Linked DNA regions of Neobacillus sp. PS2-9. The protein of the gene in region 2 interacts with the protein of the main gene of each other region in a pairwise test. Links are inferred from orthologs where the notes say so. Each region holds a gene or a part of one and is shown on either strand. Other genes may lie near its edges. The genes, in order: topA and RCG25_RS04405.

Evidence for each region.
Region 1: the proteins of RCG25_RS04405 (region 2) and topA interact in binary tests that used the Escherichia coli proteins (3 or more experiments, as listed by UniProt). The link is inferred for Neobacillus sp. PS2-9 from one-to-one orthologs.

The regions. Positions count from the first base shown.
Region 1 is NZ_CP133269.1:3,572,190-3,575,504, forward strand. Bases 321-3,300 are described here. They hold topA (type I DNA topoisomerase), read right to left. Parts: upstream 2,860-3,300; coding sequence 781-2,859; downstream 321-780. Other genes in these bases: trmFO (FADH(2)-oxidizing methylenetetrahydrofolate--tRNA-(uracil(54)-C(5))-methyltransferase TrmFO), read right to left, coding at 321-606; dprA (DNA-processing protein DprA), read right to left, coding at 3,193-3,300. In the rest of the region: more of trmFO, read right to left, coding at 1-320; more of dprA, read right to left, coding at 3,301-3,315. UniProt on the Escherichia coli protein: Releases the supercoiling and torsional tension of DNA, which is introduced during the DNA replication and transcription, by transiently cleaving and rejoining one strand of the DNA duplex.
Region 2 is NZ_CP133269.1:908,729-911,821, forward strand. What follows is about bases 162-2,919. They hold RCG25_RS04405 (YigZ family protein), read right to left. Parts: upstream 1,981-2,919; coding sequence 1,342-1,980; downstream 162-1,341. Other genes in these bases: RCG25_RS04400 (glycosyltransferase family 4 protein), read left to right, coding at 183-1,247; RCG25_RS04410 (sensor histidine kinase), read left to right, coding at 2,260-2,919. In the rest of the region: RCG25_RS04395 (bifunctional 2',3'-cyclic-nucleotide 2'-phosphodiesterase/3'-nucleotidase), read left to right, coding at 1-14; more of RCG25_RS04410, read left to right, coding at 2,920-3,093.

The DNA.
Region 1 (3,315 bases), 2.7 Mb from region 2 along the record:
AAAGCGATTAAACTCTTCTTCCGTCATAGGACAATTAAGATAGGCCGCTTCACCCTTATCATAGCGTGACTTCAAGTAAACCTTGTCCATGTCAATGCTTTCTTTTTCAAGAATAGGGGCTGCTGCATCATAAAAATAAAGATATTCCTCACCCGTAAGGTTCTTTAACTCTGCAGAAAGGTCTGCACTCGTTAGAGGACCAGTAGCAATAACCGTTGGACCTTCAGGTATTTTGGTTACCTCTTCATTTACTACCGTTACATTTTCATGATTCTTGACTAACTCCGTTACCTTAGCAGCAAATTCATGACGATCAACCGCTAAAGCTCCACCAGCTGGAACGGAACAAGCATCTGCTGCTGCCATGATGACAGAGTCTAGCTTTCGCATTTCTTCTTTAAGCACACCAACTGCATTGGTTAATGTATTTGCTCGCAGTGAATTACTACAAACCAATTCAGCAAATTTATCTGTATGGTGGGCAGGAGTCTGTTTCACAGGACGCATTTCGTAAAGACGAACCTTTACACCACGTTTAGCTATTTGCCATGCTGCTTCACTTCCTGCTAAGCCAGCACCGACAACATTTATTGTTACATCCTTCATCAATATACCTCCTGATGTACTTCCTATTACATTTATACCCAATTTTTAAAGAGAAATAGCATATACAATTAGCTTTCCCTTATTTAAGTCCATCTTGCATTGTACTATACGAATTAAAAACAAAAAAGTTTTTTATTTCACAAATAAAAAAAAGAGCGGAGACTTCCCACCCTTTTAACTCTGTTGCTCTTCCTTATAGTCACATTCCGTACATTGTACCTGTACACCTTTTTTTAATTTCTTTTCTACAAGCAAGCCCTCACATTTTGGACAAGGTCTTGGTAGCGGCTTATCCCAAGAGATGAATTCACATTCTGGGTATCTGGTACAACCGTAAAAAAGTCTCTTTTTCTTACTCTTTCGTTCAACAACCTGACCTTCCTTACAACTAGGACAAGTCATACCAATTTCTTTTACTATTGGTTTGGTGTTTCGACAATCTGGAAAATTACTGCATGCCATAAATTTTCCATAGCGTCCCATTTTAAACACCATTGGGTTTCCACAGTTTTCACAGTCTTCGCCTGCAGGCTCATCTTTGATTTCTACTGACTGCATTTCTTTTTCGGCTATTACTAAATGCGTTTCAAAGTCCTGGTAAAACTCATCAATAATTTGAACCCAACGAACTTTACCATCTTCAACATTATCTAACCCTTGTTCCATCTTAGCAGTAAATTCGACATTTAGAATATCAGGGAAAAACTCAACCATTAACTCATGAACAATTTCACCAAGTTCCGTTGGCACAAATCGTTTATTGTCCAAGGCAACATAGCCGCGCTTTTGAATCGTATCAAGTGTAGGTGCATAAGTAGACGGGCGGCCAATACCCAGTTCTTCAAGTGTTTTCACCAATCTTGCCTCAGTGTATCTTGGTGGTGGCTGTGTGAAATGTTGCTTAGGTTCGATGTCCTTTTTAAAGACTTCATCCCCTTCTTTTAAATCCGGTAGCATTTTATCTGGGCCATCTACCTGATCATCTGATCCTTCAACATACACCTTCATGAAACCTGGAAACTTGACCTTTGAGCCAGTTGCACGGAAAATTACATCTCCATTTTGCAAATCTACACTCATCGTATCCATTACTGCCTGTGCCATTTGGCTTGCTAAGAAGCGCTCCCAAATTAATTTATAGAGGCGGAATTGATCTCGAGAAAGAAATTCCTTCATGCTGTTCGGATCCCTTAATGTACTTGTCGGACGAACAGCTTCGTGGGCATCTTGAGCATTCGACTGTTTTTTCTCTTTTCTTTGCTCTTCTTTTAAAAAGCTTTCACCAAACTCAGCTTTTATATAATTAGCTGCTTCTGTTTGAGCCACTTCGGAAATTCTCGTTGAATCTGTTCTCATATAGGTAATGAGTCCAACTGTTCCTTCTTTCCCAAGCTCAATACCTTCGTACAGCTGCTGTGCAAGCATCATGGTTTTCTTCGCACGAAAATTAAGTTTCCTCGCTGCCTCTTGTTGCAAAGAAGAAGTAATGAAAGGTGGCGCCGGATTTCTTCTTCTTTCTTTTTTAGTGACTGAGACAACTTTGAACTTGTTATCATCTAATTGCTTCAGTATCGTTTGAACATCCTGCTCTGAGGCTAACCCTGTTTTTTCTTTTCCAACTAGGGAATGAAATGCCGCACTAAAATGGTCTTTTCCCTTTAAAAATTCTCCTTCAATTGTCCAATATTCTTCAGGAGTAAACGCTTTAATTTCATTTTCCCTATCAATAATTAAGCGAACTGCAACTGATTGAACCCGTCCTGCACTCAATCCTTTTTTTACTTTCTTCCATAAAAGCGGGCTGATATTGTAGCCTACAAGCCGGTCTAAAATTCTTCGAGCCTGTTGTGCATCTACGAGGTCCGTATTAATTGGTCGTGGATGTTTAAAAGATTCCTTGATTGCTTCTTTTGTAATTTCATTAAAAACTACGCGGCAATCTGAATGAATATCTACGTCTAGACTATGAGCCAAATGCCATGCAATTGCTTCCCCTTCACGATCAGGGTCGGCTGCTAGATAAACTTTTTTTGCTTTTTTTGCTGCAGTTTTTAATTCTTTTAATACAGGACCCTTGCCACGGATTGTAATATATTTAGGTTCAAAGCCATTTTCAACATTGACCCCCATTTGGCTTCTTGGTAGGTCACGAACATGTCCCATAGATGCTTTTACTTTATATTTATTACCTAAATATCGTTCAATCGTTTTCGCTTTTGCAGGTGATTCTACAATTACTAGAAAGTCTGCCATCCAATATCCTCCTTAAGAGGGAAAGTGTGAAAGCGCCTTGAAAATGGCATATGCCTGTTTCTACGGTGCTTCTATTTGAGAAGTTTTCCTAAATTCGAGTAAAAACTAGAACCGGAGAAAATACTTTACAAAACTGCCCTATCCCAATAATGATCAATTTATAAGTTAATTTTAATAGTATTTTATGTTTAGCCATTTTTTCGAACTTCTGTTGGAAAATGTATAACATATTAGAAATTATTGCAACCTTTTTTAGCTAATTTCTCCATTTAGTCGAAAAAAACCTGCAAAAACACTACTTTTATTCCCAAAATTCCCTTTTAACCTAGAGTTTTATCTTATTTCCTCTAAAATATCCCCTGCACATGTCACAAGTTTTGCCCCTTGTTGGATTAGCTCGTTAGCCCCTGCTGAACATGGATTATAAATACTGCCAGGCAATGAAAATACATCTCG
Region 2 (3,093 bases):
CATGGATTAAGTAATCTATGCACCACTGAAAGAGGTAATTCCTTAGGGGATTGCCTCTTTTTTTGCAAAAATATACTCAAATGGCTTTCTGAATTTATTTGTATTTTTTCCGTTTATTACTATCCTTTAATTGTTTTCGTTTTGCTAATAATGGACAAACTGAAAAACAAGGAGGATGTTTAATGCTGTATCTTACCTTGATAGTATGTTTTTTTGTCTCCATTCTTATTACTCCACTTATAAAAAAACTCGCCTTTCGCATTGGCGCGACAGATCGTCCAAATCATCGGAAAGTTCATCAGTCGATTATGCCAAGGCTAGGTGGCTTAGCTATATTTATTAGTTTTATGGTAGGTATCTTCCTATTAAGACCAGATAACCCATACTCAATTGGCATCTTCATCGGCTGTCTGTTCATCGTAATTACCGGTTTTTGTGATGATTTGTTTGAATTACCGGCAAAGTATAAACTTCTCGGTCAATTAGCAGCGGCGTGCTCGGTTGTGTTTTTAGGTGATTTGCAAATGGTGTTTATTAACCTTCCATTTGGTGGTCAGCTTCAGTTTGGGCTTTTAAGTATTCCATTTACGATCCTTTGGATTGTTGGGATTACGAATGCCATTAACTTAATTGATGGACTCGATGGGCTAGCAGCAGGGGTTTCGTCCATTGCCTTAATTACCATTTCTGGAATGGCAATTATTCAAGGGAATTTTTACGTGGTGGCAGTGGGGTCAATCGTCCTCGCAAGCACGCTAGGCTTTTTAATTTACAATTTTCATCCTGCCAGTATTTTTATGGGGGATACAGGAGCTCTTTTTCTAGGTTTCATTATCTCTGTTCTTTCACTATTGGGTTTTAAGAATGTAACTTTTATTTCCTTTGTTATTCCAGTTATTATTCTGGGCGTTCCCATATCCGATACCTTATTTGCGATTATCCGGCGAATTATCAATAAACAGCCATTATCAGCACCTGATAAATCCCATCTTCATCACTGCATGCTGAGAATGGGCTATTCCCACCGTCAGACCGTGTTACTAATTTATGCCATGGCTGCATTTTTTGGACTTGTCGCAGTCATTTACTCCCAGGCCAGAATTGGTGGAGCTCTTTTCTTAATTGGGATTGTCGTCCTAACTATTGAGATTATTGCTGAAAAAATTGGTTTAATGGGAAAGGACCATCGTCCATTACTAAATATGGTTCGAACATTAAAAATGAGTACGGCAAAAGGTCGATCATAGTAAAAGGGACTCAAAAATGAGCCCCTTTTCGTTTTTTTTCCCAATTGCCTTCTTTCTAAAGACCTACTATAATCCACAGTAAGACATACCTGTTTTACCTTGAGAAATCTTCTTCTAGATAAATTGTATCACCTTTAGTTAATGTGCATTGGCCGTTCGTTAGTTCTACCATCCAATCCATAAAGTTTTGGACCTGACTTTCATCTACGAACGTTTCAACTTCAACCACATCCAAATAGTGAATTTCTTTTATGGTGAATTCGGAGGCACGCAATTCCTTTTCAATTTTTCCTAGCCAGGTGTAGTCAATTTTCACATGGATAATCTGTGAAAGTCTTCTTTCGACAATACCAATTGCGTCTAAGCCTTCGGATGTCGCCTTTCCGTAAGCACGGATCAGGCCACCTGCACCTAATTTAATACCACCAAAATAGCGGGTTATGACAACAACGGTGTCTTTTAGCTTTCTTTTTTTCAAAACTTCAAGAATAGGTACGCCTGCTGTTCCACTTGGCTCACCATCATCATTAGCCTTTTGAATGTGATCATGCTCACCAATGAGATAGGCTGAACAGTTATGTGTAGCATTCCAATGTTGTTTCTTAATCGCCTGAATGAAATCCTGTGCTTCCAACTCCGTTTCAGCTCTGTTAATATGTGCAATAAAACGGGACTTTTGAATGTTGATTTCATGTTCTCCTAATGTTTTTACAGTATAATATCGAGACAGCATGTAAGGGCTCCTTTCCTTAAAAGAAAAAATATAAAATATTGCTGTAATATACCTTTAATATGGTAGTAAAGTTCGAATGTTATAATAGGCCTAGTGGGTGAAATACTTTTCTATTTTATTAAAGTATAGTTTAATAGGAATAAAGCAGTAAAAATAATATTAATATTATACTACTTTCAGACTCATATTGAGGTTTCTAGAAAAGTTTTTTATTGGTTTATTCTAAAGTTTGTTAAATAAAGCGTAAGGCCTAAAGGGAAAAAATCCCGGAGGAATGTGATGAAAATTAAGCAAATTGATATGAAATCGATTGATGAAATTCGTGAAGAAATGATTGATACCGTCACCTGTAGTAAAAGTGATATTTTTCGTATTGGTGAGAAATGCCGTCATGACTATGAGAGCATGACAAATGAATTAGCTAATATTAAGCAAATGATGGTTAAGCTTATTGAAGAGGGAGACCAGTTGGAAGAACAGGTCAAAGAAGCACGTTTGACTCTTTCAGAGGTCAGTATGAATTTTAAACACTATACTGAGGAAGAGGTTCGTGAAGCCTACGAAAAAGCACATCAGTTACAAATGGATCTATCGATTAACTGGCAGTATAAAAAACAACTGCTTGATAAAAGAGATGATCTTGAACGAAGACTTATTGGATTAATTGATACGATTGATCGTGCTGATCAGCTTATTTCACAAATTTCCGTTGTTATGAATTATTTAACCAGTGACTTAAAACAAGTCGGTGAAGTATTAGAAGATGCTAAAGCAAAGCAAGACTTCGGTTTGAAAATAATTGAAGCGCAAGAGGAAGAGAGAAAGCGATTGTCACGGGAAATACATGACGGTCCAGCACAGATGCTTGCCAATGTTATCATGCGCTCGGATTTAATTGAGCGAGTCTTTCGCGAAAAAGGCCCAGATGAAGCTTTCTCTGAAGTCAATAGCTTCAAAAAAATGGTGCGTTCAGCACTATATGAGGTGAGAAGGATTATTTATGACCTACGTCCAATGGCACTGGATGATTTAGGTTTGGTACCTACCCTCAGAAAATATCTACAAACAATCGAAGAATATCATAAGAATTCCAAAATAACATTTGTGAATTTG